One region of the Nonomuraea sp. NPDC049714 genome, then DNA from elsewhere that is predicted to be linked to it. Evidence: riboswitches for the same ligand, from Rfam matches in the RefSeq annotation. Region 1 holds a riboswitch; each other region holds the start of a gene.
What was found. Region 1 has a riboswitch for cyclic di-AMP ahead of ACIBQX_RS02720 (CHAP domain-containing protein). Riboswitches for the same ligand answer to the same signal wherever they lie in the genome.
Positions count from the first base shown of each region.

Region 2: another riboswitch for cyclic di-AMP. It lies ahead of ACIBQX_RS46755 (coiled-coil domain-containing protein); the one in region 1 lies ahead of ACIBQX_RS02720 (CHAP domain-containing protein).
Region 3: another riboswitch for cyclic di-AMP. It lies ahead of ACIBQX_RS06160 (C40 family peptidase); the one in region 1 lies ahead of ACIBQX_RS02720 (CHAP domain-containing protein).
Region 4: another riboswitch for cyclic di-AMP. It lies ahead of ACIBQX_RS40055 (NlpC/P60 family protein); the one in region 1 lies ahead of ACIBQX_RS02720 (CHAP domain-containing protein).

Region 1 covers NZ_JBITLM010000001.1:553,545-558,893, reverse strand. The annotation lists gene ACIBQX_RS02730 (P1 family peptidase) at 1-821, shown strand, start outside; gene ACIBQX_RS02725 (aldehyde dehydrogenase family protein) at 934-2,361, shown strand; cyclic di-AMP (ydaO/yuaA leader) riboswitch at 2,593-2,740, shown strand; gene ACIBQX_RS02720 (CHAP domain-containing protein) at 2,752-3,408, shown strand; gene ACIBQX_RS02715 (fumarylacetoacetate hydrolase family protein) at 3,543-4,382, shown strand; gene ACIBQX_RS02710 (SDR family NAD(P)-dependent oxidoreductase) at 4,387-5,151, opposite strand; gene ACIBQX_RS02705 (MalY/PatB family protein) at 5,223-5,349, opposite strand, start outside.
Region 2 covers NZ_JBITLM010000019.1:120,797-126,145, forward strand. The annotation lists gene ACIBQX_RS46755 (coiled-coil domain-containing protein) at 97-1,083, opposite strand; cyclic di-AMP (ydaO/yuaA leader) riboswitch at 1,089-1,223, opposite strand; gene galT (galactose-1-phosphate uridylyltransferase) at 1,290-2,369, opposite strand; gene ACIBQX_RS46765 (DeoR/GlpR family DNA-binding transcription regulator) at 2,366-3,145, opposite strand; gene ACIBQX_RS46770 (50S ribosomal protein bL37) at 3,248-3,370, shown strand; gene ACIBQX_RS46775 (TrpB-like pyridoxal phosphate-dependent enzyme) at 3,414-4,724, opposite strand; gene ACIBQX_RS46780 (uridine kinase) at 4,784-5,349, opposite strand, start outside.
Region 3 covers NZ_JBITLM010000001.1:1,282,256-1,287,604, reverse strand. The annotation lists gene ACIBQX_RS06180 (sensor histidine kinase) at 1-239, shown strand, start outside; gene ACIBQX_RS06175 (response regulator) at 236-892, shown strand; gene ACIBQX_RS06170 (NYN domain-containing protein) at 1,147-2,469, shown strand; gene ACIBQX_RS06165 (NlpC/P60 family protein) at 2,554-3,519, shown strand; cyclic di-AMP (ydaO/yuaA leader) riboswitch at 3,884-4,042, shown strand; gene ACIBQX_RS06160 (C40 family peptidase) at 4,173-4,616, shown strand; gene ACIBQX_RS06155 (hypothetical protein) at 4,750-5,349, shown strand, end outside.
Region 4 covers NZ_JBITLM010000013.1:295,858-301,206, forward strand. The annotation lists gene ACIBQX_RS40035 (L-aspartate oxidase) at 1-180, shown strand, start outside; gene ACIBQX_RS40040 (type III pantothenate kinase) at 184-966, shown strand; gene lysX (bifunctional lysylphosphatidylglycerol synthetase/lysine--tRNA ligase LysX) at 1,093-2,574, shown strand; gene ACIBQX_RS40050 (LuxR C-terminal-related transcriptional regulator) at 2,832-3,044, shown strand; gene ACIBQX_RS40055 (NlpC/P60 family protein) at 3,073-4,074, opposite strand; cyclic di-AMP (ydaO/yuaA leader) riboswitch at 4,081-4,232, opposite strand; gene ACIBQX_RS40060 (amino-acid N-acetyltransferase) at 4,518-5,075, shown strand; gene ACIBQX_RS40065 (RDD family protein) at 5,174-5,349, shown strand, end outside.

The DNA of each region.
Region 1 (5,349 bases):
CCTACGACGCGGCCACGTCCTCTCCAGACCCCCTCGGCCAGGCCTTTCCAGGGGCCGGCCGTGGGAAGGAGGGCGGTGGCGCTCCGGGCGAATCCAGCGGAGTGGCGGCCCGGGCGAATGAGGGCGGTAGCGCTCTAGGGGGATCCATCGGGGCCGGCACCGGCGCCATGGCGGGCGGGCTCGCCGGGGGGATCGGGGGCGCGAGCGTCGTGCTGCCCTCGGGGGTGACCGTGGCCGCGCTCGCGGTGGTCAACGCCGCCGGGTCCGTCCTCGATCCGGGGACCGGGGTCCTGTCCGGCGCCCGTTACGGGCTTCCCGGCGAGTTCGACCACCTGGGGGAGCCGTCGGCGGAGGAGGTCGCCGCCTGGCGGCCCGCCGGGGTGACCTCGCTCAACACCACCATCGGCGTCGTCGCCACCGACCTGACCCTTACCAAGGCCCAGTGCGGCAAGCTCGCCGGGGTCGCGCACGACGGGCTCGCCCGAGCCATCCGCCCCGCGCACACGATGGTCGACGGCGACACCGTCTTCGCCGTCTCCACCTGCGCCCTGCCCCCGCCACAACCCGGCCGGACCCCGTACGGATCCCGCCCCGCCGCCGTGAACGGGCCTGGACCTGGTGGGAAGTTCCAGGACGGCGCCGTACGTCGAGCGCCCTGGGACGGTACGGCGCCCGAGGGGGTGCACCTGCACGACCTGCTCGCCGCCGGGGCCGATGTGTTCAGCCGGGCCGTGGCGCACGCGGTGCTGGCCGCGACCGGGCGGGCGGGCGCGCCCGCGTATCTCGACGTGTTCCCGAGCGCCCTTCGGCGAACGCCATGACCCGATCGCCATGACCCGATCGCCATGACCCGATCGCCATGACCCGATCGCCATGACCCGATCGCCATGACCCGCATGCCATGACTCGATCGCCAGGACAAAGGGGGAAACAGTGACTTACGCAGGCTCGTGGCCGTCCGGCCTTCCGGTGGGGGAGGGGTGGGCCGAAGCCCCGGCGTACGCTGACGTGATCTTCCCGTACGACGGCTCCGTCGTGATGAGCGCGCCCGTGGGGGACGCGGCGCTGGCGGCGCGGGCCGTGGAGGAGGCGCTCGCGGTCGCGCCCGCGATGGCCGCGCTGCCGTCGCACGCGCGCCGCGCCGCGCTGACGAGCGCGCACGACGCGGTCGCCGAGCGGCGCGAGGAGTTCGAGCGGCTGCTCGTGCTGGAGACCGGCAAGCCGCTGGTGGACTGCCGGGTCGAGGTGGCGCGCACGCTCGTCACCCTGGCCACCGCCGCCGAAGAGGTGGCGAGGCTGCACGGTGAGACGGTGCCGCTGGACCTGATGCCGTCGGGAGAGGGGCTGATCGGGTTCTGGACGCGGCGACCCATCGGCGTGGTGGCCGGAATCACCGGCTTCAACTATCCGCTGCTGCTGGCCGCGCACAAGATCGCTCCGGCGCTGGCGGCCGGCTGCCCGGTCATCGTCAAGCCGGCTCCCGCCACGCCGCTGGCCACGCTCTGGCTGGTGCATCTGCTGCGCTCGGCGGGCGTGCTGCCCGCCGCCGCGGTGCAGCTCGTCACCGGGGACGTGGAGGTCGGCCGCACGCTGGTGGAGGACCGGCGGATCGGCGCCGTGTCGTTCACCGGCTCGGCCGCCGCGGGGCACGCCATCGCCCGCGCCGCCGCCCCCACCAAGGTGCTGCTGGAGCTGGGCTCGAACGCCGCCCTCGTGGTCGCCGCAGACGCCGACCTGGAGGCCGCCGCCGACGCCGTGGTGCGCGGCGGCTACTACGCCTCGGGGCAGGCGTGCATCTCGGTGCAGCGGGTGCTGGTCGAGGAGGCGGTGCACGAGAAGTTCCTCGGGCTGCTCGCCGCGCGCATGAAGGACGTCGCCGTGGGCGATCCGCGCTCGCCCGGGACGCGGGTGGCGCCGCTCATCGACCCGGCGGCGACGGACCGGGTGCTGGACTGGATCGGATCCTCCGGCGCCAGGCTCGTCACCGGCGGCGTGCGTGACGGCCGGGCCATCGCGCCGACCGTGCTGGCCGACGTGCCCGGCGGGGCCGCCGCCTGGGACGAGGAGATCTTCGGTCCTGTGGTGTGCGTACGGCCGGTGCCCGACCTGGACGCCGCCTTCGCCACGGTCAACGCCTCCCGGTACGGCCTGCACGCCTCGGTCTTCACCCGCTCCCTGGCCACGGCGTTCGCGGCGATCGAGCGCATCGAGGCCGGGGGAGTGGTGGTGAACGAGGTGCCGGGCTTCCGCGCCGACAACATGCCCTACGGCGGCGTCAAGGACTCCGGCATCGGCCGGGAGGGCCCTCGGTTCGCCATCGAGGAGTTCACCGTCACCCGAATGGCGATCATCCGGCCCTGAATGGGCGCTTTTCTGTCCTCGTCAAACCCGGAGAAAGGTAAAGAATGGAGGGCTGAATCCCTTGCGTGACAGGGGATTCCGTGAGGGAGTCAAGCCCTGCACTTGCATCGTTCTATGCCGTTCACTTACCTTTGAGTCATCCGCGGTACACGCCAGGGTCTTTCACATGCCCGCGTGGCCGTTGCAATCGCCGAGACCGTGGCTGACCTGTGCCTCTGTTCGATCACAGGTCTGCCGCGGCCGCCGAATCCGCGAAACTCGCGAAACCGGGGACCCACGTATTTCTGGGGTGAATCGGTTGCTCTCTCCTGAGGCATCCGTAGGGCACTTCCACGCCCGAACCCGTCAGCTAACCCGGTAGGCGGCATGGAAGTAAGGAGCACCCCCAGAATGGCAAAGAACATCCTCAAGCGCGCTTATAGCCGGTCCAACATCGTCACCTTCGCTCTTGGACTGAGCGTCGCCGCCGGCGCCACCCTGGGCGGCACCGCCGCCATGGCGGCCGAGCACCCGTCGCAGCAGAAGGCGGTCCCCGTCGCCGAGACCGGCAAGGTCAGCACGCAGACCCTGCTGCGGGTCGCCGAGTCCCAGATCGGTGTGAAGGAGAACGCGGCAGGCGGCGGCACGCCGTACCACAGCTGGTACATGTCCTCCCCGCGCGCCACCGAGACCCTGGCCCGCGACGGCGGCGGCCGGCCGCAGCTGTACGCCAACGCCCCGTGGTGCGCGATGTTCGTCTCCTGGGTCGGTGAGAAGGCCGGCGCCCGGACCTCGGTCGGCTGGGACGCCTACACCGTCACCTACGCCGACTGGTTCAAGGCCAACCAGCGCTGGGGCACCGTCGCCAAGCCCGGCTCCGTGGTCTTCTACGACTGGAACGGCGCCAAGACCACCAGCGCCATCGACCACGTCGGCCTGGTCAAGAAGGACAACGGCGACGGCACGATCACCACGATCGAGGGCAACACCGGCAACGGCAAGGTCGAGGAGCGGGTCCGTCCCACGTCGCAGGTCGTCGGGTACGGCTACCCCGAGTTCGCGGCCTGACGCGGGCACAGCACCGGAAAAGCGCTTGAGTAGGCTGCCGGACATGGCGAGCCCGGCGCGGGCACGCCGTGACCTGGACGGGCCCCGGCCGGGGCCCTGACCGGGAGCACTGTTCGCTTGACAGGAAGGCGCTCATGCACCTCGTTCGTTGCTCTCGTTCCTCCCGCTGGGCGGTGCGCGCCGCGGGCGGCGACCGCGCGCTGCCCGCCGGCTTCTCGCTCGGCGACGCGCTCTCCGCCGACCTCGATCACTTCCGTACGCTGCTCGAAGCGGCTTCCGAGCCGATCGACGAGGTGACGCCCGCCGCGCCCGTCGATCCCGACACCGAGGTGTGGGCGGCCGGCGTCACCTACCGGCAGTCCCGCGAGGCCAGGGTCGAGGAGAGCACCGAGCCCGACATCTACCAGCGGGTCTACGACGCCGAGCGCCCCGAGCTGTTCTTCAAGTCGATCGGCCGGCGGGTGCGTGCGCATGACGAGGCCATCGGCGTGCGGCCCGACTCCACCTGGGACGTCCCCGAGCCGGAGCTGGCCGTGGTCGTCACGGCCAGCGGCGAGATCGCCGGCTACACCGTCTGCGACGACGTCAGCTCCCGTTCCATCGAGGGGGAGAACCCGCTCTACCTCCCGCAGGCCAAGATGTTCGCCGGCGCCACCGCGCTCGGCCCCGGCATCCGCCCCGCCTGGGAGGTCCCCGACCCGTACGCCCTGGAGATCGAGATGACGATCTTCCGTGGCGGCGAGGTCACCTGGGAGGGCACGGCCGCCACCTCGCAGCTCCACCGCCGCCTCGACGACCTGGTCGGCTACCTGTTCCGGGCCGACCGGCACCCTCGGGGCGTGATCCTGTCCACCGGCACCGGCCTGGTGCCCGGCCAGGACTTCACCCTGACGCCGGGCGACCGGGTGCGGATCCGGGTCGACGAGGTCGGGACGCTCGCCAACGACGTGCTGCCCGCCATGGAGATCCGCTGACGGCTCACCGGGGCGGGTCGAAGCGGCCGTCCACGGCGGTCCAGCCGCCGTCCACGTAGAGCACCGAGCCGGTGACGAAGCCGGCGGCGTCGCCGGCCAGGTAGACCACCGCGCCGGCCATCTCCTCGGCGGTGGCCCAGCGGCCCAGCGCGCTCTTGGCCGCGTACGCGTCGTACCAGGCGGGGTCGTCCTTGATCTGCTGGGTCAGGGGCGTCTCCACCACGCCCGGCGCGATCGCGTTGACCCGCACCCCGTGCGGGCCGAACTCGGCCGCCGCGGTGCGCAGCAGTTGCACGAGCCCGGCCTTCGTCGCCGAATAGACGCTCTGGCCGGGCTCGGTCACGCTGGCGCGGATGGACGCGAAGCCGATGATCGAGCCCCCGCCCCGCGCCACCATGCCCGCGCCGAAGGCCCGCAGCACCTCGAACGAGGCGCGCAGGTTGAGGTGCACGACCCGGTCGAACTCCTCGCTGGAGTAGTCCAGCAGCCGCTTGCGCACGTTGGTGGCGGCGGTGAACACCAGGACGTCGGCGGGGATCTCGTCGGCGCATGCCCGGACCGCCTCGGTGTCCAGCACGTCGAGCAGCCGCGCCGTGCCGCCGCACTGCCCGGCGGTGTCCTGCGCGGCCGCCAGGTCCTTGTCCGCGCACACCACCGAGGCGCCGTGCGCGGCCAGGGCGAGCGCCGCCTCCCTGCCGATGCCGCTCCCGGCGCCGATGACCACCGCACGCCGCCCGTCCAGGCGGAACAACCGCTCGTATGCCGTCATGGGAAGCACCTTAACGACTGGTCTGACCAGTGCACCAGGTGCCCTGGCATGCGTCTTCCCGTAGGTGGCGGTCAGAGGGCCGCGAGGCGGGCCAGGATCTCCCGCAGCAGGGACGGGCTGGTGGCGAAGTTGAGCCGGGCGAACGCGGCGCAGTCGACATCGGTGCCCTGGGCGAACTCCGCCCCCTCGCTGAGCTTG
Region 2 (5,349 bases), on a different contig from region 1:
ACGACCTCGGCAGAGTCCACCCTCACATACCGACGACCAGCTAAAACGCCTTCTTCAAGAGTGCGAATAGCTCATCAGATGCTATTCGTCCTCCTATCAGTGCATGGATACGTGCACGTGGTCGTAGTGGTTCTCGGTGACGCTGCCGCGGTCGGACATCGTGCTCCAGCCGGAGCCGTGGTTGATCCGCTGCTTCCAGATGACGTACTTGACGCCGAGCTTGTCGCGGTTGTCGACGGTCCACTCCGCGATGCTGTCGCCGAGCGCGTTGTGGACGGCGCTGGGGAGGCTGCCGCCGGTGCTCATCATGAAGTCGCACGCCCGGCCCAGCGGGTGCTCGCCGCCGCCACCCGAGCGGAAGCAGCCGACCGCGAACGGCAGCTTGAAGTTCTTCTGCAACTGCTCGCGCATCAGCCGGGTGCGGGCGGTGATGTTGTCGGGGCCCGACGGCAGCTGAGGCGCCCAGCTGCCGTCGGAGCGGCGGCCGGTGCTGAACGGGACGAGGTCCTTGAGCTTCTTCTGGATGTCGCCGATGACGTCCTCGGCCTCGTCGCGCTGCTCGGCCACCTCGGCGGTGTCGGCGCTGATGTCGCGGGCCAGCGCCGCCGCCTCGTCCGCGGCGTTCTTCTTCTCGTCGCGCGCGTCGAACACGTCCTGAACCAGGGCCGTCTGATCGGCGGTGACCTGCTCCAGCAGGGCCGCGGCGGCGCCGTCGGGCGGCACCACCAACGCCGGAAGCGGCATGCCGCCGTTCTGATAACGCAGATTGGCGAGCTCGGCGACGCGCCCACGGGCGGCGGTGAGCGCCTCCTCGGCGGCGGCGAGCCGTTTCTCGGCCGCCTCGGCGGCCTGCTTGGCCTTGGCCAGCTCGACCCGCTTGAGGTTGTAGCGCTCGATGAGCTTGTCGACCTTCTGGTTCAGCCCTTTGAGCTCGTTACGGAGCTCGGCCTCGCTCGGTTTGGGCTCAGCGGTGGTGGAGGTGGTGGTGACGGTGGTCGCGGACGACACCGTCGCTGGAATGAAGATCACCGCCGCCGCGCTGATGACGCCGATGGCAAGGTGCGCGGGGGACGCTGCCGCCACGAACGGGTTCCTCTCCCTCAGCCGACCGGGTTAGCTGACGGGTTCGGGTCAGAGAGCTCCCTACCACCGAAGTGGATTCACCCCAGATGCGGTGGGTCCCCGGCTCCAGGCGACTCGCCCGGATTAGGCGTGGCACAGCGTTACGGCCATGCCTCAAGGGATATTAGTGGTAGATCCCGGGTAACGCGACTCCAATCGGAAATCAATCAGTGATCTACCTGTGATCGAAGCATGCGCGCGGCCTCTTCCGGGAGCACGTCGTTGACGAAGGCGCCCATGGCCGACTCCGATCCTGCCAGGAACTTCAGCTTGCCGGGCGCCCGCCGGATGCTGAACAGCTCCAGGTGCAGATAGCCCAGCTCACGGTCCTGCCGCACCGGCGCCTGGTGCCAGGCGGAGATGTACGGCATCGCGACGTCGAACAGGCCGTCCAGGGCCCGCAGGACCGAGGTGTAGAGCGGCGCGAAGGCGGACCGCTCGGCCTCCGACAGCGCGGCCAGGTCCGGTACCTGCCGGTGCGGGTAGAGGTGCACCTCGAACGGCCAGCGGGCGGCGGCGGGCACGAAGGCCGTCCACAGCTCGTTCGCCGCCACCACCCGGGGCCCGGCCCGCTCGGCGTCGAGCACGTCGGCGTACAGGTTGCGGCCCTGATGCCGCTCGGCGTACCGGCGGGCGGCGGCGAGCTGCAGCTTGGTCCTGGGAGTCACGTACGGGTAGGCGTAGATCTGGCCGTGCGGGTGGAAGAGCGTGATGCCGATCTCCTCGCCGCGGTTCTCGAAGCAGAAGACCTGCTCCACGCCCTCGATCGCGGACAGCTCCGCCGTGCGGTCCGCCCAGGCCTCCATGACCAGCTCGACCTGCTCGTCGGAGAGCCGGGAGAAGGAGGAGGAGTGCTCGGCGGTGAAGCACACCACCTCACACCGTCCCAACCCCGGCCGGACCTCACTCAGCCCGCCCGCTTCCTCATAAGAGCCGATATTTCCGGAAAAGGACGGGAAGCGGTTCTCGAACACCACCACGTCGTAGTCGTGCGCCGGGATCTCCGACGACCGGGTGTCGGACGACGGGCAGAGCGGGCATTCGTCGGCCGGCGGCAGGAACGTACGCGTCTGCCGGTGCCCCGCCATCGCGATCCACTCTTCGGTCAGCGGGTCGTAGCGCAGCTCGGAGGCCACCGGCCGCGGCCCGAGGGGTCGCCGGTCGATCGCGCTCCGGTCGGCGTCGTCGCGCCGGTCGAAGTAGATCAGCTCCCGGCCGTCGGCCAGATGGGTGATGGTGCGCTTCACTGCGAGCCCTCCGCGATGATCAGTTCGCCGGCCCGTTCGGCCAGCTCCATACGTGCGTCCTCGGGCAGCCCCGCGTCGCTGATGACCACGTCGGCCTCGGTCAGCTCGGCGATGGTGCTGATGCCGATCGTGTTCCACTTGGTGTGGTCGGCCGGTACGACCAGCCGGTGCGCGGCGGTCACCAGCTCCCGGTCGGTCTCGGACTCGAGCAGGTTGGGCGTGGTGAACCCGGCCCGCGCGCTCATCCCGTGCACGCCCAGGAAGAGGGTGTCCACGTGCAGCCGGCGGATCGCCGCCACGGCCACCGGGCCGACCAGCGCGTCGGAGGGCGTGCGGACGCCGCCGGTGAGCACCACGGTCCGGTCGGCGCGGGGGTTGCGATGGAAGACGTCGGCGACCGGGACCGAGTTGGTGATCACCGTGAGCTCGGGCACTCCGATCAGGTGGTGGGCCAGCGCCCACGTCGTGGTGCCCGCCGAGAGCGCGACCGCGGTGCCCGGCCGCACGAGCCGGGCGGCGCGGCGGGCGATCAGCTCCTTCTCCTGCTGCTGGCGGGCGGACTTGGCGGTGAAGCCGGGCTCCTCGGTGGAGCCGGGGCCGAGCGCCGTCGCGCCGCCGTGCACCTTCTCCAGCAGCCCGCGTTCGGCGAGCACCTCAAGGTCGCGGCGGATGGTCATGTCGGAGACGCCGAGCTCGCGTACGAGATCGGCCACCCGGACGCCGCCGGCGCCGCGGACGCGTTCGAGAATCGCCTGTTGCCGCTGCTGTGCGAGCACGCCCCCGCTCCTTCCAACAGATTCCACCAAATTATGACACGCATATGTTGGGGAATGTTAGGTCATTGGATGGGCTTGTGCTTGACCGGCCCAGGAGAGACGTTGGAGGACGGCAAGCCGCACCCCGAGTCCGGGAGGGATGAGCCCATGGCCAGGCGCGCCCGTAAGGGCAAGGCACGCAGGAAGAAGAAGGCCAACCACGGCAAGCGCCCCACCGCGCGCTGACGGTTCACCCGCCCGCGGTGAGCTCCCTCACCACGGGCGGAACCTACCCCGGCAGCTCGCTGAGGGCCTCGTCGATGCGCTCCTGCGACAGCGTCAGATCCTCCATCCGGCCGGACAGGTAGCGGTCGTAGGCGCCCAGGTCGAAGTGGCCGTGGCCGCACAGCGCGGTGAGGATCACCTTGTCCTCGCCGCTCTCCTTGCAGCGCAACGCCTCGGCGATGGTCTCGGCCAGCGCGTGCGTGGGCTCCGGCGCGGGGACGATGCCCTCGGTGCGGGCGAACCGCACGCCCGCCTCGAAACACTCCGACTGCGACTTGGTGACCGCCTCGAACAGGCCCAGTTCGTACAGGTGCGACAGCAGCGGCGACATGCCGTGATAGCGCAGCCCGCCCGCGTGGATGGGGTCGGGCACGAAGTCGTGGCCCAGCGTGTGCATCTTCAGCAGCGGCGTGAGCCCCGCCGTGTCGCCGAAGTCGTAGGCGTAACGGCCCCGCGTGAACGAGGGGCAGGCGGCGGGCTCGACGGCGCGCAGCGTCGGATCGATCTTCCCGGCCAGCTTCTCGCGCAGGAACGGGAAGACCAGACCGGCGAAGTTCGAGCCGCCGCCGGTGCAGCCGATGATCACGTCGGGCATCTCGTCGAGCTGGGCCAGCGCCTCCTCGCCGATCACCGTCTGGTGCATGAGCACATGGTTCAGCACCGAGCCGAGCGCGTAACGGGTGTCGGCCTCGGCGGCGGCCACCTCGACCGCCTCACTGATCGCGATGCCCAGGCTGCCCGGCGAGTCGGGCTCCCCGGCCAGCACCTTGCTCCCCGCCATCGTCACCGGGGACGGGCTGGCGTGTACCGTCGCGCCGTACACCTGCATGAGCGAGCGTCGGTACGGCTTGTGCTCGTAGGAGGCCCGCACCATCCAGACCTGGCATTCCAGGCCGAACTGGGCACAGGCGAAGGCCAGCGCGCTGCCCCACTGTCCCGCGCCGGTCTCCGTGGTCAGGCCGCGCACGCCCTCGCGGGCGTTGTAGTAGGCCTGCGGCACGGCGGTGTTGGGCTTGTGCGAGCCCGCCGGGGAGCCGCCCTCGTACTTGTAGTAGATGCGGGCCGGCGTGCCGAGCGCCTTCTCCAGCCTGCGCGCCCGCAGCAGCGGAGTGGGCCGCCAGAGCCGGTAGACGTCGAGCACCTCCTGCGGAATGGCGACGAACCGCTCCTGGCTCACCTCCTGCCGGATGAGCTCCATGGGGAACAGAGGAGCCAGATCCTCCGGCCCCACCGGCTGCCTGGTGGCCGGGTGCAGCGGCGGCGGAGGCGGCGTGGGCAGGTCGGGAACGATGTTGTACCAGTGGCTGGGGATCATCGTCCCAGTCTGCGCCGGTCAGCGGCCGGGTTCCAGGCTCGCGGCCAGGTGTCGCGGTGTCACCGTGCGACCTTGACCGCCAGCCGATGCGGATGATCCGCCCGCACCACCACATCCGCGACATCCGCCGGCCGCACCTCCCGCTCATACCGCTCGTACGCGGGCAGCCGCCACCGCTCGTCCGCCGCCGTCCGCCGCGCCAGCGCCCCCGCCGACAACCACAGATGTACGCTCACCTCGATCGGCAACCCTCTGCCCAGCAGCAGCGTCCCGTCGAGCAGCAACACCCCACCGGCGGGCAACGTCTCGTACGGCACCCGGAACGCCCGATCCACCCGGCTGTCCCACAGCGCGGGCAGCACCTTGCCCGACCGCCCCGGATCGAGCGGCTCCAGCACCTCCCGCGCCAGCGCCGCCGTGTCGAGCCACTCGTCGTAGAACACGTCCGGATCGGTCCGCCCGTACTCCAGCCGCAGCGAGGCGGGCCGCAGGAAGTCGGTCGCGGACACCCGCAACACCGTCCGCCCCCGCACCCGCAGCGGCGTGACCAGCCGATCGGCCAGCTTCCCGGGCTCCGCCGCGGCCGCCCCGTCCACGGCCACCCGCACCCAGGCGTCCCGAGGCC
Region 3 (5,349 bases), 730 kb from region 1:
CTCCCACGACCGTGGCGGTGACCGGGGCTCCGGGGGAGGGGCTGTCGGCCGAGGTGCGCAACGCCCTGTGGCCGTGGTCCGGCTCGCGCATCCCCGGAGCGGGGGCCGGGCTCATCGGGCTGACCGAGCGGGCCGAGCTGGCCGGCGGGCGGCTGGAGCACGGCGCGACCCCCGAGGGAGACTTCCTCGTGCGAGCCTGGCTACCATGGCCGGCCGACGACCCCAGGGAGGATGCATGACCGCGCCGATCCGCGTCCTGATCGTCGACGACGACGCGCTCGTCAGGGCCGGGCTGTCCATGATCCTGGGCGGCCAGGACGACATCGCGATCGTGGGGGAGGCGGGCGACGGGTCACAGGTGCCGCCGATGGTCGCCGAGCACCGGCCGGACGTGGTCCTGATGGACATCCGCATGCCGGAGGTCGACGGGCTCGCCGCGACCGAGGCGCTGCGCGGCACCAAGTCGCCGCCTGAGGTGCTGGTGCTGACCACCTTCCACGCCGACGCGCAGGTGCTGCGCGCGCTCCGCGCGGGCGCGGCCGGGTTCCTGCTCAAGGACATCCCACCGGCCGAGCTGGTGGCGGCCATCAGGAAGGTGGCGGCGGGCGAGCCGATCCTGTCGCCGGCGGTGACCCGCCAGCTCATCTCGCACGTGTCCGGCGACGGCGCGGGACAGCGCACCGAGCGCGCCCGCGCCCTGCTCGACCGGCTCAGCGAGCGTGAGCGCGAGGTGGCGGCGGCGGTCGGCCTGGGCAGGTCCAACGCCGAGATCGGACGTGAGCTGTTCATGAGCGTGCCCACGGTCAAGGCGCACGTCTCACGCATCCTCACCAAGCTGGGGCTGAACAACCGGGTGCAGATCGCGCTGCTGGTCTACGACGCCGGCCCGTGAGCGGCCGGTCGATCGTCGGAGCCGGTTCCCGGAGGCTGAGGGCTGGAATTCCAGCTTTTCGCCTGGCCGGCCGCGTCAGGTCGTACCGCGTTCCCTGACAGGGCCGGACGTGGCGCGCCTGCTGGGCGAGCGCCGGTCCTCGCGCGGTCCGCTGACGCCCACCAAGCGCTTGTCCCCTTTCGGGTGTCCGTTACGGACAGGTAGCCGACAGCCGTACCCTTGTCTGAAAGAGCATGTCATGAAGGGACAGTGGGATGAGTTCAGCGGGTGAAGGCCTGTCTCGCCCGCTTCCCGAGCAGGTGCGGCTGAATGTCGTCGACCTGGCGGCTCAGGTTCTCGGCTCGATGCCGCCTGTCGCCGTCCCGCCGCCGCTGCGCGGCATCGCCAAGTTCGACCCGCGCAAGCGCGCCAGGCTGGGCAGCGCCCCCATCGCCGCCCAGCTGGAGAACGACAAGGAGTTCCGCGAGGCGGTCGCCGAGTCGGTGGCGGCCGGCTGGCCGGAGCTCATCGCCTCACTGGCCGAGGGCAACGTGCCGCCCGCCGCCGATCCGGTGCTCGTCGCCGCGGCGGCCTACCTCATCCGCCCCCCCGGCTGGGCGGAGATGGTGGAGTCGGCCAGGGCGGATCTGGAGCGGTCGGCGGTCGCGGCCGAGGGCTCAGAGCGCGAGGAGGTCGTCTCCCGGCTGCGCGAGCAGCTCGCCGCCCTGAAGAGCACCGCCAAGGAGGAGGCCGAGCGGTTGCGCGAGCAGCTCAAGTCCGCCCGCGCCGAGAACTCCGACCTGCGCCGCAAGCTGCACGAGACGCGCGAGCGCGCCAAGGCCGCCGTGCGCCGCGCCGATGAGATGGCGCACGCCGCCGAGGACGCCAAGATCGCCGCCTCGGCCGCGGGCAGCGCCGGCGAGTCCGAGCTGCGGCGGCTGCGCGAGCGCCTGGCCGACGTCGAGAAGCAGCTCGAAGCCTCGCGCCGGGCCGCCCGCGAGGGCAGGAGCATCGAGGACGCCCGCATCAGAGTGCTGCTCGACGCGCTGCAGGACGCCTCGGCGGGGCTGCGCAGAGAGCTGGCCCTGCCCACCACGATCAGCAAGCCCGCCGACTCGGTCGCCGCGGCCACCGGCGAGCGTCCGGGGGTGCGCGGGGTGCCCGCCCGCGCGCTGGCCGACGACGACCCCCAGCTGCTCGACCAGCTCCTCGCGCTGCCCCAGGTGCATCTGATCATCGACGGCTACAACGTGACCAAGTCCGGCTACGGCACCCTCACCCTCGCCGACCAGCGCACCCGGTTGATGACCGGCCTCGGCGGGCTCGTCGCCCAGACCCGGGTCGAGGTGACCGCCGTGTTCGACGGCGCCGAGCTCAACTCGCCGGTGCAGGTGGTGGCGCCGCGCGGGGTGCGGGTGCTGTTCAGCGCGCCGGGCGAGATCGCCGACGACCTGATCCGCCAGCTCGTACGCGCGGAGCCGCCGGGCCGGGCCATCGCCGTGGTCTCCTCCGACCGCGAGGTGGCCGAATCGGTGCGGCGGATGGGAGCCAGACCCGTTCCGTCTGGATTGCTGCTTCGACGGCTGGGCCGCGCCTAGATTACAAATATGACGTTTAGGTGAGACTTACCCCGTCACTTCTGTACTATTTCGCCCCAGGTATATCCCCTGGGAGGCGACGCTGTGAGGTTGGGCCGGATACCCCTGGCCACGGGTCTTGCGATCGGGCTGCTGCTGACCCCGATGGGAGGCGCGCTGGCCGATCCCAAGCCCACGGTCAGCCAGGCCAAGGCGAAGCTGAAAAAGCTGAATGACAAGGCCGACAAGGTCGTCGACCGCTACAACACGGCGACCGAGAAGTACAAAGCGGCCAGCGGCCGCTACGCCAAGCTCAACGAGAGCTACAAACGCAAGCTGGCCACCGTGGCCGATCTGCGCGAGCAGGTGGTCGCGATGGCCGTCGACACCTACAAGATGGGCGACTACACCTCGTTGCCCACGATGATGACCAATGACGAGCCCGGCGACATGCTGTACAGCATGTCGCTGACCCAGCAGCTCTCCCAGGAGCGAGCCGACAAGCTCGCCGCCTTCGACCGGGAGAACCGCGGCCTCAAGATCGAGCGCGACAGCGCCCAGGACGCCCTCGGCGACGCCGACAAGGAGCGCGACGCGGTCAACAAGGACCGCAAGGAGATCCTGGCGCTCATCGCGCAGCAGAAGAAGCTCCTCAACAGGCTCGGCGCCTACCGCGCCGGCAATCCCAACAGCACCGGTCTGAAGTACACCGGTCCGGCCTCGGGCAACGCCGCGGCGGCGCTGTCCTTCGCCTACGGCCAGATCGGCAAGCCGTACGTCTTCGGCGGCACGGGACCGGGTGGGTTCGACTGCTCCGGCCTCACGCAGGCCGCCTGGCGCGCGGCGGGCGTCGAGCTGCCGCGCACCACCTGGCAGCAGTGGACGGCCGGCCGTGCGGTGGACATGAACGACCTGCAGCCCGGCGACCTCATCTTCAGTCAGGGACTGGGGCACGTGAGCCTCTACGCGGGCAACGGTCAGATGGTGCACGCACCGCAGACCGGTGATGTGGTCAAGGTGGTCTCCCTTTCCGCCTACGGCAGTAGTTTCGCGGGCGCCCGCCGCCCGTAATCCACACCCTTCGAGCCGGGTCCCGGAACATTTCCGGGGCCCGGTTTTGTGCTTTCCAGGCGTGAATGGATGTGACGCATGTGACAAGAGGTACGGATGGGACCTGACAATCCATTCATTCGTCAACTGTGAGAAGGGTCACTTTTCAATAACGAACCCCCATATCCCAGCAGTGGTTGAGGACTTGACTCGCCCTTTGTCTGATCTTGACTGAGGCACTCAGGCTTTGCCAGATCGTGACGACCGGGCGTAGCTTCTGGCCTCGCGGCGCCACGCCATGGCGCCGCGGACCGCCATCGGATCTTCCGAGGTGGACCGATGAACATTCCAGCCGGTCGCCGCCCCGCCCTTGTAGACGAATGGAGGCGGTGACCTGCCGAGTCCGTGCAGCCAGGAGGCACGGAGCCGGGGACCCAGCGATCCGCGTTTCCGGATCAGGGGTGAATCGGCGCGACACGCGCCGTAGGGCGACTTCCAGGCCCGAATCCGTCAGCTAACCCGGTAGGCGTTCGTGGAAGCTCCAAGGAGAAATCCTGTCTACCTCTTCGCAGAACCCCCGTCTGTCCCGCATCGCCCTGAGTGGCGTGGCGCTGACCATGACCGTGACAGCCGGAGGGATGGTCCTCCCTGCCACGTCGGCGCAGGCGGCGACGATGAGCGAATCCTCCGGCTCCTCCGGGACGAAGGCGGCCAAGTCCGCCAAGTCCGCGAAGCGGGCCAAGGTCGCTCGGCAACAGCTGATGGCCGGTAAGGCGGTCGCGGTGGCCAAGAAGCAGATCGGTGACCCGTACCGTTACGGCGGCACCGGACCCGGTTCGTTCGACTGCTCGGGTCTCGTCCAGTTCGCCTGGAAGAAGGCCGGAGTGAAGATCCCGCGCGTCACGTACAGCCAGTTCGCGCGCATCAGGACGAAGGTCTCCTACAAGAACCTGCGGGAAGGAGACCTGATGTTCTTCCGCGGGCTCGGCCACGTCGGCATGTACGTCGGCGGCGGCAAGATGATCCATTCGCCGAGGACAGGCGAACGGGTGCGCATCGAGAAGCTCGCGGGATGGCGCAAGTCGTCGTTCGTGGGCGCGGTACGTCCCGGGTTGTGATCCCCGGTCCGAAGGCCTCGTCCCGCCCGGGACGGGGCCTTCGGCCGTCCCGGCCGCCATCAGGCTGCCATCGGGCCGTCTTCGGGCCGTCTTCAAGGCGGAGCTGCCGTTCGGACGGCTACCATCGGGCATCGTGTCCGTGCGGGTGAGCCGTCGAGCGGTGCTGGCGGCCCTGCTGCTGGCCGGGGCCGCCACGGCCAGCGCTCCGGACCTCGCCGAGGTCCCGGCCCCGTGGGGTGACGAAGCGGTGGTCGTACGAGGGAGAAGCTCTTCGGTCGCCGGGCACCACGCCCCCGCCGAGCTGCTCCGCGACCTGGCGCGCCGGGCCGACGCGGCCGGGCGGCGGGTGGCGGGCGTGCTGGGCCGGCCGGTGCGTCCGGTGGTCCTGGTGCCCGGCTCCGCCGCCGAGGCCGCCGGGCTAGCGGGGGTGGCGTCGGTCGACGGGCTGGCCGCCGTGGCGGACGACGGCCGGGTGATCGTGGTGCCCGAGTTCTTCGCCCGGCTCACGGCGACCGGCAGGGACGTGGTGCTGACGCACGAGCTGACCCATGTCGCCGCGGGCACCGGCGGGCTGCCGATCTGGCTCTACGAGGGTTTCGCCGACTACGTCGCCTACCGGGACGCCGGGCTGCCCGTGCGGGTGGCCGCCGCCGAGCTCGCCGCCGAGGTCAGAGCGGGACGAATGCCCCGCCATCTGCCGGGACCGGCGGACTTCGCCCTCCAAGGGGACGGC
Region 4 (5,349 bases), on a different contig from region 1:
GTACATGCCGTGCAAATCGCGAAAAATAGTGCGAAAAGCACGGTTGCTCTTGAAGCCAGCGGGGGATTGACCTTGGAATTGGCACGTGATGTGGCTGAGACTGGCGTTGACTACCTTGCGGTCGGAGCGCTCACCCACTCGGCGCCGGCCCTTGACGTCGCACTGGATCTACGGGGGTAATCGATGCTGCTCACGATCGACGTCGGCAACACGCACACGGTGCTCGGCCTCTTCGACGGCGAGGACGTCATCGAGCACTGGCGGCTGGCGACCGACGCCCGCCGCACCGCCGACGAGATCGCGGTCGTCCTCCAGGGTCTGCTCGGCCAGTCGCCGCTGCTCAAGGGGGCCGACGTAGGCGGCATCGCCATCTGCTCCACCGTGCCCAGCGTCCTCAACGAGATGCGCGAGATGTGCCGCCGCTACTACGGCGACGTCACGGCGGTGATCGTCGAGCCCGGCGTGCGCACCGGCGTGCCCGTACGGATGGACAATCCCAAGGAGGTGGGCAGCGACCGCATCGTGAACGCGCTGGCCGCCATCGACCAGTACGGCGGCCCGTGCATCATCGTCGACTTCGGCACCGCCACCTCCTTCGACGCGGTGTCCGCCAAGGGCGAGTACGTCGGCGCGGTCACCGCCCCCGGCATCGAGATCTCCGTCGACGCCCTCGCCGCGGCCGGCGCGCAACTGCACAAGGTGGAGCTGGTCAGGCCGCGCTCGGTGATCGCCAAGAACACTGTGGAGGCGCTCCAGGCGGGCATCATCTACGGCTTCGCCGGCCAGGTGGACGGCATCGTCGAGCGGATGGCCGCCGAGCTGGCCGAGGACCCCGACGAGGTGACCGTGGTGGCCACCGGCGGGCACGCGGCGCTGGTGGTGGGCGAGTCCCGCTCCATCGACGTGCACGAGCCGTGGCTGACCCTCATCGGCCTGCGCCTCGTCTACGCCCGCAATACCGCTTAGGACGAGCGGCCCCCTGCTCGGGAAGGGGACCGCTCGTGTGTCATTGGTAACCGGGAGCTCTTGCGACGCCCCTGCAGGGAGCCGACGACGGCTTGCAGGTGGCCGTATCCCCTACCCTTTGGTGGTGTGAGCGAAGAACTTCCCGAGCAGATGCGCATCCGGAGGGAGAAGCTCGACCGCCTCCGCAGTCAGGGCGTCGATCCCTACCCGGTCAACTTCCCCCGTACGGCCACCAACGCCGAGGTGAGGGAGAAATACCAGAGCCTCGAACCCGACGCCGCGACGGGCGACAGGGTCGGGGTGGCGGGGCGCGTCATGCTCAACCGCGTGGGCGGCAAGCTCTGCTTCGCCACGCTTCGCGACGGCAGCGGCGACCTGCAGGTCATGATCTCCCTCGACAAGGTCGGCGAGGAGTCCCTGGCCGCCTGGAAGCACGACGTCGACCTGGGCGACCACGTGGGCGTCGAGGGCGAGGTGATCACCTCCCGCCGCGGCGAGCTGTCGATCCTGGCGGACAGCTGGCAGATCACCGCCAAGTGCCTGCGCCCGCTGCCGGAGAAGCACGTCGGCCTCACCGACCCCGAGGCGCGGGTGCGCCAGCGTTACGTCGACCTCATCGTCAACGACGAGGCCCGCGAGATGGCCCGGATCCGCAGCGCCACCGTGCGCGCGGTGCGCGACTTCTGGCACGAGGAGGGCTACCTCGAGGTCGAGACGCCGATGCTGCAGCCCATCCACGGGGGCGCCGCCGCCCGGCCCTTCAAGACCCACATCAACGCCTACGACATGGAGCTCTACCTCCGCATCGCCATCGAGCTCTACCTCAAGCGGCTGGTCGTAGGCGGCATCGAGAAGGTCTTCGAGATCAACCGCAACTTCCGCAACGAGGGCGCGGACTCCACGCACAACCCCGAGTTCACCATGATCGAGGCCTACGGCACCTACCTCGACTACAACGACATGGCGGACCTGACCCAGCGGATGTACCAGAAGGCCGTGGTCGCCGCGCTGGGCACCTCCGTGGTGGTGCACGACGGCGTCGAGGTCGACCTGGGCATCCCCGAGTGGCCCAGGATCAGGCTGTACGACGCGGTGTCGGAGGCGGTGGGCGAGGAGCTCACCACCGAGACCCCGCTGGAGCGGGTCCGCGCGCTCGCCGACAAGCACGACGTCCACTGGGACGCCAAGTGGGGACAGGGCAAGCTGGTCCAGGAGCTGTTCGAGGAGCTCGTGGAGCACACCCTGATCCAGCCCACGTTCGTCATGGACTACCCGCTGGAGACCTCCCCGCTGACCCGCCAGCACCGCGACAACCCGATGCTGACGGAGAAGTGGGACCTGATCGGGTTCGGCACCGAGCTGGGCACCGCCTACTCCGAGCTCATCGACCCGATCGAGCAGCGCCGCCGCCTGGTGGAGCAGTCCCTGCTGGCCGCGGGCGGCGACCCGGAGGCCATGCAGCTCGACGAGGACTTCCTGCAGGCCCTGGAGTACGCGATGCCGCCGACGGGTGGCATGGGCGCCGGCATCGACCGCATGGTCATGGCGTTCACCGGCCGTAACATCCGCGAGACGATCTTGTTCCCGCTGGTGAGACCGACCGGCTGAGCGGGCTCTTTCCGGCAGCGGCTCCGCCGTCCGCGCGGGACGGCGGAGCGAAGCTGCGCAGGTGTCACCACCGCGATCATTGCGCCCCGATATTTGCCGACATATAGCGAGTACTTCAGCTGCGGCGAGGCGCGTCAAGTCATGCCGATCTCGTGCTTGACGACCTTTCCCGCATGCGTTTACCGTCTGGCGGGACGAGCAGCCTCACTCGGATCAATGACGTCTCCGAGTCGTGCTGTTGGGAGGGAGGGCTCCCGATGAATGTGCTCACTGAAGGCGTTGAGCTCAGCCATGCCGATCTGGCATTGCTGGCCGAGCTCGCCAAGGGGGTAACGGTGGATCGGGTGGGACGGCGCTTGGACATCAGCGGGCGGACGGTGCGCCGAAGACTGCGGGGGATCTGCGACCGCATCGGCGTGGCCACCGCGATCGAGGCGGTGGCCTGGGCGGCACGCCGGCAGCTGATCTAGCCCGCGAGGTGATCCAGCGCGAGGTGATCTAGTCAGCGATGCGCACGGCTCCGGCGTAGGGGCGCCGGTCGAGCGACGCGATCCGCACCACGTCACCGGTCCGCGGCGCGTGCACCATCATGCCGCCGCCCAGATAGATGCCCACGTGGTGCAGGTCGCTGTAGAAGAAGACCAGGTCGCCGGGGCGCAGCTCCTCCTTGGGGATGTGCCTGCCGGCGGTCCACTGGTCACCGGTGTAGTGCGGCAGCGAGATCCCCACGCGCTGGTAGGCCGCCATCACCAGGCCCGAGCAGTCGTAGCCGCGTGGGCCCTCGGCGCCCCAGATGTAGGGCTTGAGCTGCTGGGTGAGCGCCCACTGCGCGGCCTGCGCGGCCTTGCCTGAGCCGGGGATGGGCAGGCTGACGCGGGTGGCGGGGGTGCCCGGGCGGCCGGCCTCGCCGAGCGCGCGCTTGAAGAGGCTGCTCTCCACCTTGGCGACCATCTTGACGATCTTGTCGCGCTTGGTGTCGAGATCCTTGACGATCTCCGTCACCTCGTCGATGCGCGCCTTGGCGCCCGCTCTGGCCCGCTCGGCCGCCTTCATGGCCTTGGTGAGCTGGACCACCTCCTCGCCCTGCTGCTGCTGGAGCGCGTAGGTGGTGGCGGCCCGGTCGAGGTAGTTCTCGGGGTCCATCGAGCCGGCGAAGGTCAGGGCGTTGCCGAGCCCGCCGGTGATGTACTCGTTCTGCGCGAGCACCATCGCCTTGGAGCGCTTGGCGGTCAGCTCGGCCTCACTGACGGCCAGCGTCCTCTTGGCGCTCTGCGCGGACTTCTGGGCCGCCTTGAGCTTCACGCGCTGCCCGTTGTAGTTCTCGGTCAGCGTCTCGATCTCGACGTGCATCTCCTCGACCTGCTTGGAGAGCTGCTTGAGCGAGGGCTTCGGGTCGGCGGCGGCGGAGCCGGGCGGGCCGGCCATGAGCAGGGCGGCGACCGTCACGCCGACAACGCCGAGCTGGAGGACCCGTTTCTCCTTGGTCCCGCTGCGCTTCACCGACCGAGCTCCTTCCATCGACGCCTACCGGGTTAGCTGACGGGTTCGGGCCGGAAGCAGCCCTACCGAGCCGAAACTCGGATTCACCCCTGGTGGTGCTGTGCGGGCACCACTTGTGGTTCCCCGGCTCCCCTGCGGGGATTGGGCGCGTCCCGTACGAGAATCGCGGGGGACATCGTCGCTGGACACTAATGCACTCCAGGTTCCTGCTCAACCGGAACTGCAGAGTCTGTAGAGGTTTCACAACCGAAGGGTCACAAGGTGATCTCGTGGCACCCCGTACAGAAAAGGATTTATGTCCCCTTTGCCCTAGGTTCGTCGGGGGATGGGACTGTAGGAACCGTGCAAATCCGAGCGTGCTCACCCGAACACGAGAGGTCACAGGATGGGGCAGAGGTGAGAGTTAGGGCTGAGCCGTAATGACATCTGTACGCTGGATGTCCATGGAGCAGGTCGCCGAACTCACGGTCCCAGAGACAGAGGTCGTCGTCCGGCGCGCCAGGACCCCGGACGTCCGGACCATCAAGCTCCTGGTCGACACCTATGCCGGCGCCGGACATCGCTTGCTGGAGAAGGCGACCGTCACCCTGTACGAAGACGTGCAGGAGTTCTGGGTGGCCGAGCGCGGCGGCGAGGTCGTCGGCTGCGGCGCCCTGCACGTGCTCTGGGAGGACCTGGCGGAGATCCGCACGGTCGCCGTCCACCCTGAGGCCCGGGGCCTGGGCATCGGCCACCGGATCGTCTCGGCTCTCCTCAGCACCGCCAGGGAACTGGAGCTGCAGCGCGTGTTCTGCCTCACCTTCGAGGTCGATTTCTTCGCCCGGCACGGGTTCCGTACCATCCAGGGCACCCCGGTCTCACCTGAGGTCTATGCCGAGCTGCTGGCCTCCTACGACGAAGGTGTGGCCGAGTTCCTGGACCTGGAGCACGTCAAGCCGAACACCCTGGGCAACACGCGTATGCTGCTCCACCTGGCGTCGGGTGACGAGGTCCTTGACTGACAGGAAAGGTGATTGTTGATACCTATGTCGATACCTTGGGCCAGGACAGGCATGTGCCCTGACACGTGCCACATGCGCACTCGAAGCGAGGTGACACGGTGAGCACAGGACAGCCGCCGTATCCTCAGGACAACTCCGGCGACAACCCGCCGTACGGACATCCTGAATACGGGCAGAACACGGGACGCCAGCAGGGCGAGCCCGACCCCGACGTGACCATCGTCGGTTACCGGGCCGACGACGCCTATGGCCAGCAGCCCCAGTACGGGCAACA